Linked DNA regions of Ciceribacter thiooxidans. The protein of the gene in region 1 interacts with the protein of each later gene in a pairwise test. Links are inferred from orthologs where the notes say so. Each region holds a gene or a part of one and is shown on either strand. Other genes may lie near its edges.

Region 1 (4,357 bases):
GCAGCGCCGAATGGCGCGGCGTCACGCTGGAGAACAACCTCTCCAACGCGACGATGAAGCGCCTCGGCATCGAAGCGCCGACGGCCGGCGAGACCGCGCCGACGCTTGCGCAGGCGCTCGACCGCATCTCCATCCCGGATGCCGTGCGCCGGAAGATCGAGCCCATGCTCGGGGAAGGCAGCTCGATCACCATTTCGGATTCGGGGATCGGGCCGGAAACCGGCGACGGGACCGACTTCATCACCGTGACCCGCAAGGTGCCGCGCGGCTGACGCGGGCAACCCGCCGGCATCCACCAGCGGTTACACCAGCTCGACGTCGACGATCCCAGGCGCCGACCGCAGCGCTGCCGCGATCTCCGGCGAGATGCGGTACTTTTCCGAAAGCTCGACCTCGATCTCGCGCTGGCCGTCTTCCTTGATGACGACGAAGGAGACGAGGCCGTCGCCCCTGGTGTTGAGGTGGGCGCCGACCGCCTTCAGCGGACCGGAATCGCGAACATAGACGCGTAGCGCCTTCTGCATCTGCAGCGATTTTTCTTCGAGCGACTGGGCCGTCTGGATCCTGAGCCCGATGCCCTCCGGCCGCTCTTCCGCAGCAACGGTGATCACCACGGATTTGCCGGACTCCAGAAGGTCGCGATACTGGTTCAGGCCTTCGGAAAACAGGACCGCCTCGAACTGCCCGGAGGAATCCGAAAAGGTGACGATGCCCATCTTGTTGCCGGTGCGGGTCTTGCGTTCCTGACGCCCCGTCACCGTGCCGGCGAGACGCCCGGCCGTCGCGCCCTGCTTCACCGCGGCGGAAAAATCGGCAAAGGTCTGGACGCGCATCTTTTCGAGGAGCGAGCGATAGGTGTCGAGCGGATGCGCGGAGAGATAGAAGCCCAGCACCTGGAATTCGCGGTGCAGCTTCTCCGAGGCGAGCCACGGCGTGTACGTCGGGAAGGCGATCTTCTCCGGCCCGGAGGCGCCGCCGGCACCGAACATGTCCGACTGGCCGCTGACGGCATTTTCCTGCGCGCGCTGCGCATAGCCGAGAATGCGGTCCAGCCCGCCGATCAGTTCGGCACGGTCGTGGCCGAAGCAATCGAAGGCGCCGGCACAGATCAGGCTTTCGAAGACACGGCGGTTGATCTGCTTCGGATCGATGCGCAGACAGAAATCCTCGAGGCTCTCGAAGGGCTTGTCGCCACGAACTTCGACGATGTGGTCGACGGCCGACTCGCCGACGCCCTTGATCGCAGCGAGCGCATAGTAGATGCAGCGATCGCCGGTCTGAAAGTGGCGGAACGAGGTCTGCACCGACGGTGGGATGACCTTGATGCCGAGACGCCCCGCATCCTGGCGGAAGTCGTTGAGCTTCTCGCTGTTGGCCATATCGTAGGTCATCGTGGCGGCGAGGAACTCGACCGGATAATGCGCCTTCATGTAGGCCGTCTGGTAGGAGACGATCGCGTAGGCCGCAGCGTGTGACTTGTTGAAGCCGTAGTTGGCGAACTTGGCCAAGAGTTCGAAGATGTTCTCGGCCTGAGGCTTGGACACGCCGTTCTTCATCGCACCATCGACGAAGCGGGCGCTCTGCTGGTCCATCTCGGCCTTGATCTTCTTGCCCATGGCGCGGCGCAGAAGGTCGGCTTCGCCGAGCGAATAGCCCGACAGGACCTGGGCGATCTGCATCACCTGTTCCTGGTAGACGATAACCCCTTGCGTCTCCTTCAACAGGTAGTCGATCTGCGGGTGGATGGAGGCAATTTCCTCCTCGCCATGCTTGCGGGCATTGTAGACCGGGATGTTCTCCATCGGACCCGGACGGTAGAGCGCCACCAGCGCGATGATGTCCTCGATACAGTCCGGTCGCATGCCGATCAGCGCCTTGCGCATGCCGGCACTTTCAACCTGGAACACGCCGACGGTTTCGCCGCGGGAGAGCATTTCGTAGGTCAGCTTGTCGTCGAGCGGAATCGCTGCCAGGTCGACGTCGACGCCTCTCTGCTCCTTGACGAAATCGACAGCCGTCTTCAGCACCGTCAGCGTCTTCAGGCCGAGAAAGTCGAACTTGACCAGCCCCGCCTGCTCGACCCATTTCATGTTGAACTGGGTCACCGGCATGTCGGAACGCGGATCGCGATACATCGGCACCAGCTTCGACAACGGGCGGTCGCCGATGACGATACCGGCGGCGTGGGTCGAGGCGTGGCGGTAGAGGCCCTCGATCTTCTGGGCGATGTCGAGAAGACGGGCGACGACCGGCTCCGCTTCCGCCTCCTCGCGGAGCTTCGGTTCCTCCTCGATCGCCTTGGAAAGCGGCGTCGGGTTCGCCGGGTTGTTCGGCACCAGCTTGCAGATCTTGTCGACCTGGCCGTAGGGCATCTCCAGCACGCGGCCGACATCGCGCAGGGCCGCACGCGCCTGCAGCGAACCGAAGGTGATGATCTGCGCCACCTGCTCACGGCCGTACTTCTGCTGGACGTAGCGGATCACCTCTTCGCGCCGGTCCTGGCAGAAGTCGATGTCGAAGTCGGGCATCGACACGCGTTCCGGATTGAGGAAGCGTTCGAAGAGCAGCGAGAAGCGCAAGGGGTCGACGTCGGTGATGGTGAGCGCATAGGCGACCAGCGAGCCCGCGCCCGAACCGCGGCCCGGACCGACGGGAATGTCGTGCTGCTTCGCCCACTTGATGAAGTCGGAAACGATCAGGAAGTAGCCGGGAAACTTCATCCGCTCGATGATCGAGAGCTCGAATTCGAGCCGTTCGCGGTAATCCTTCTCCTCGTAGCCCGCCGCCATTCCGAGCGCGGCGAGCCTCCGGTCGAGCCCCTCGACCGCCTGCCGCCGCAATTCCTCCGCCTCGGCTTTCTCCGCCTCCTCCGGATCGGCGCCGACGCCGGCAAAGCGCGGCAGGATCGGTTTGCGCGTGTTGAGCACGAAGGAGCACCGCATGGCGATCTCGACGGTGTTCTCGATCGCCTCCGGCAAGTCGGCGAAGAGCGCCTGCATCTCGGCCCGGCTCTTCAGATAATGGTCGGGCGTCAGGCGGAAGCGGTTGTCGTCGGAAACGATCGCATTGTGGGCGACGGCCATCAGCGCGTCATGCGCGTCGTAGTCCTCCCGGGTGAGAAAGAACGCTTCGTTGGTCGCAACCAGCGGCAGGTCGTACTGATAGGCGAGCTGCACCATCTTCGTCTCGTGGCGACGATCGTAGTCGCCGTGACGCTGCAACTCGACATAAAGCCGGTCGCCGAAGAGCCGCTTCAGCGTCGAAAGCCGCGCCTCGGCCTGCGCCCCGTGCCCTTCCTGAAGGGCGACATCGACCGGTCCGCCCGAAGCCCCGGTCAATGCGATCAGCCCGTCCGTGCCGCGTTCTTCCAGCCACGACGTGGTGACATGCACCGCCTGGTGCCCCTCTCCTTCGAGGTAGGCACGGCTGACGAGATCCACGAGCCGCTCGTAGCCGGCGGCATCCGCCGCAAGCAACACGATCGCAGGGTATCTGGCGGGCGCATGCGACGAACGTTTATCGTCCCGCGCATCCTCCATATCGATCGACAACTGGCAGCCGATGATCGGTTGCAGCCCGTCACCGACGGCATATTGCGAAAACTCGAGCGCGACGAAGAGATTGTTGGTGTCAGTGATGGCGACCGCCGGCTGGCCGTCGGCGGCGGCCTTGCGGAGAATCTTCTTCAGCGGCAATGCGCCTTCGAGCAGCGAATAGGCCGAATGGAGGCGCAAATGCACAAAACCCGGCGACCCTGCCTCGTGCACACCTTCGCCAACTGCTTCGCCCATATCCGTCTACCCGCATCCGATGAATCGGTGCGATTTTCGGTCGCCCCGACAGGGAAGTCCAGCCTTCGCGACCGGACACGGGTCACTCTCTACAGGATAGGTGCGAGAACCTCAAATCGCGGAGACGATCACCGAGAAACCGGTGAGGAACATGAGGATCGAGGCGAATGCGGCGACATCACGGAAAACATCAGTCATGGCTCACTCCTTACTCTTTATGTTTTTATTTTGTTCCGTGTTTGTTCTCTTGTCAACCCAAAAAGGGTCATATACTTCCATTCACGATGCGAATGCGCTGGAACATAGAGGAAACGCAGCAGACGGTGCGGTCGGCCGCATCGCTTTGCCCGGCGCCGCAGAGTTCAGACAGGATAGATGAGGGTGGTAACCGTCAGAGCCCGGTGCGCCGCATGACATGCATCGGCCGGGGCCTTCGTCAGATCTCGGCCCGAAGTCGTCAGACGGCGTAGTCGACGATCTTGCCGTCGGCGATCGTCACGCAACGGTCCATGCGCTGGGCCAGTTCGTGATTGTGGGTGGCGATCAGCGCTGCGAGCCCCGACTGG
Region 2 (3,099 bases), 1.5 Mb from region 1 along the record:
CATACCTCATAAGGAGAGGGCGGTGCGACTTGCCGACAGACCGGATGCCCTGAGCGAGGAACTAGGTGCTGCCAACACACTGTGGGTAGAAGATGGACTGGTGCACTCGACGAATACCGACGGACTCGGTTTCCTTGCCAATCTCGACGAGCGTAAACCGGGTTGGGATTGTTTCGACAAAGCTGTCGTCCTCGGTGCGGGCGGTGCGAGCCGAGCGATCATCCAAGCCCTGAGAAATCGAGGTTTCGATGAGATCCATGTCGTCAATCGCACGGTGGAGCGTGCGGAGGAACTGGCGGATCGCTTCGGCAAGAGAGTCTTCGCCCATCCGATGGGAGCGCTCGCCGAAGTCCTTACTGGCGCGGGATTGTTTGTCAACACAACCTCGTTGGGTATGCACGGGACGCCGATCCCGGACTTTCCGTTAGAACGCCTGAAGGCGGACGCGACCGTGACCGACATCGTCTATGTCCCGCTCGTCACACCGCTTTTGCTGCAGGCGGAGCGGCACGGACTGGCGACGGTAGACGGGCTCGGCATGCTTTTGCACCAGGCTGTGCCCGGTTTCGAAAAATGGTTCGGCCGTCTTCCGCAAGTTACACCTGAACTGCGGGCGCTCGTCATTGCCGATATGGAAATGCATGCATGATCGTTATCGGATTGACCGGTTCCATCGGCATGGGCAAGTCGACGACGGCAGCGCTCTTTGCGGAGCAAGGGATTCCCGTCAATGACTCGGATCGTGTTGTCCACGAACTCTACCGTGGAGAGGCGGTGCCGCTGATCGCTGCTGCCTTCCCGGACGTAATTGTCGAGGGTGTGGTCGATAGGACGAAGCTCTCCGAGAATCTGGCGAAGAATCCGGCTAACTTCAAGATCCTTGAGGCGATCGTCCATCCGCTGGTGAGGAGCCGGGAGCAGGACTTCCTGGATAGCGCACGGGATTCTGGTGCCGACATAGTGGTTTTGGACATTCCCCTTCTCTTTGAGACACGGGTCCAGAATCGTGTGGATGTTGTCGTGGTCGTCAGTTGTGATCCGCAGCTACAGAAGGAGCGGGTCCTGAAGCGATCAGGAATGACGGAGGAGAAATTCGACTTGATCCTGGCGCGGCAGGTGCCCGATAAGGAAAAGCGTGCGCAGGCCGACTTTATCATCGATACGGGTCACGGCATCGAATCGGCACGGCGCCAGGTTGGTGAGATTATTTCGACCTTGCGACATTGGTCGCGGGCTGGAGGATAGTGCATGCGGGAAATCGTCTTCGATACGGAAACGACGGGGCTGGAATCCAAGTTCGATCGAGTTATCGAGATCGGCGGGATCGAGCTTCTCAACCATTTTCCGACCGGTCGGAGCTTCCACGTCTATATCAATCCAGGCGACCGCAAGGTTCATCCGGACGCGCTTGCTGTTCACGGTATCAGCGATGATTTTCTGAAGGATAAGCCGCATTTCGCGGAGATCGTCGAGGAACTCCTCGAGTTCTTCGATGGCGCACGGTGGATCGCGCATAATGCGAACTTCGACATCGGCTTCATGAACGCCGAGTTCGATCGACTGGATCGACCGCCGGTGCCGCCCGACATGGTGATCGACACCCTGGCCCTGGCGCGTCGAAAGCACCCGATGGGACCGAACTCGCTTGATGCGCTTTGCCGCCGGTACGGTGTTGACAACTCGCACCGCGCGAAGCACGGGGCACTTCTCGATGCCGAGCTTTTGGCCGAGGTTTACATCGAGATGCTGGGAGGCCGTCAGGCAGCCTTTGGCTTGGTGCAGGCGGAGGAAAAAAAGGCTGTTACGGAGGAAGAAGTCGAGATTGCCGATCATCTGCTTGTGCGAACGACAAAGCTTGCGTCGCGTCTTACCGCCGAAGAAATCGAATCTCACCGCTTGTTGATCGCACGCTTGGGCGAGAAAGCCATCTGGTCGAGATACAGGTCTTAGAGACGTCAGACCTTGATCTACAAAAAAGCCCGGCGAACCGGGCTTTCTCTTTTTGACGTAAAGGCGGTTAGTTCGTCGCCTGCACCTTTGCGCGGGCTTGTTCTTCAGCCACACGCTGCGCGAACATCTGTGCAAAATCGATGGGATCGATCATCAGCGGCGGGAAGCCACCATTGCGCGTTGCATCGGCGATGATCTGGCGTGCGAATGGGAAAAGCAGACGCGGGCACTCGATGAAGAGAACCGGCAGCATGTGTTCCTGCGGGAACCCGGAAATGCGAAAGACGCCGCCGTAAACCAGTTCTGCGGCGAACACCGTTTTGTCACCATCCTTGGCTTCTGCATTCAGCGAAAGCACAACGTCAAAGTCCGAATCCGACAGCGGATTGGCATTGACGTTGACGTTGATGTTGATTGCAGGGGCTCTGTCGCGAGATTGCAGCGAGCGCGGAGCGCCAGGGTTCTCGAATGAGAGATCCTTGATGTACTGAGCCAGAATATTGAGGGAGGGGCTCGCCGTTCCCGTGTCGTCGTTGGCCATTGGGCGTCCTCGTGGCTTTGGATTATCGGGGCCATCTAACACTTCGGGCCCGCGGTTACAACCCTTGCGCCCGGCCGAAACAGCGAGCTTACCGGTCGCCTTCCTTCTTTATATGCCAAGGTGAACTATTGTCTGGCTCACGATGGAAATCGACCTCGTGAAGATCTATCGTTCTTGAATCCTCCCTCTGCGAACTGCCACGCGGCCCGGCGTAGTACTGCTGCCGTGAGGAGAAGAAGACGGTTCGTGCGCCAAGCCGCAACCATACAACCTTGCGTACGAACGGCAGCAGGAGCAGCAGCCCAAGCAGGTCGGTAACAAAGCCTGGAATGATCAGAAGTATGGCTGCTGCAGCAATCATCGCTCCATCAACGAAGGCCTTTCCCGCATCAGTCGTCGCTTGGCCTTCCTCGCGCAGTTTCCGTAGCATTCCAAAGCCGTGAACGCGAAGCAGCATGAGCCCGGTGACAGTCGAAAGGACAATCAAGCCCAGCGTGGTTACCACGCCGACCGCCTGTCCAACAACGATAAAGCCAGCAATCTCGACCAACGGGAGGACGATGAATAACAGTGCCGGAATGCGCATGCCTAACTCTCCTCCGAACCCG

What was found. Proteins that work in one complex are often made in the same cells at the same time.
Region 2: the proteins of dnaE (region 1) and dnaQ interact in binary tests that used the Escherichia coli proteins (3 or more experiments, as listed by UniProt). The link is inferred for Ciceribacter thiooxidans from one-to-one orthologs.

The regions. Positions count from the first base shown.
Region 1 is NZ_CP059896.1:2,020,424-2,024,780, forward strand. What follows is about bases 103-4,138. They hold dnaE (DNA polymerase III subunit alpha), read right to left. Parts: upstream 3,792-4,138; coding sequence 303-3,791; downstream 103-302. Other genes in these bases: H4I97_RS09740 (L,D-transpeptidase family protein), read left to right, coding at 103-272. Outside these bases: more of H4I97_RS09740, read left to right, coding at 1-102; H4I97_RS09750 (ABC transporter ATP-binding protein), read right to left, coding at 4,249-4,357. UniProt on the Escherichia coli protein: DNA polymerase III is a complex, multichain enzyme responsible for most of the replicative synthesis in bacteria. This DNA polymerase also exhibits 3' to 5' exonuclease activity. The alpha chain is the DNA polymerase catalytic subunit.
Region 2 is NZ_CP059896.1:3,508,692-3,511,790, reverse strand. What follows is about bases 223-3,099. They hold dnaQ (DNA polymerase III subunit epsilon), read left to right. Parts: upstream 223-1,248; coding sequence 1,249-1,950; downstream 1,951-3,099. Other genes in these bases: H4I97_RS17370 (FxsA family protein), read right to left, coding at 2,580-3,077; secB (protein-export chaperone SecB), read right to left, coding at 2,018-2,491; coaE (dephospho-CoA kinase), read left to right, coding at 646-1,245; H4I97_RS17390 (shikimate dehydrogenase), read left to right, coding at 223-649. Outside these bases: more of H4I97_RS17390, read left to right, coding at 1-222. UniProt on the Escherichia coli protein: DNA polymerase III is a complex, multichain enzyme responsible for most of the replicative synthesis in bacteria. The epsilon subunit contain the editing function and is a proofreading 3'-5' exonuclease.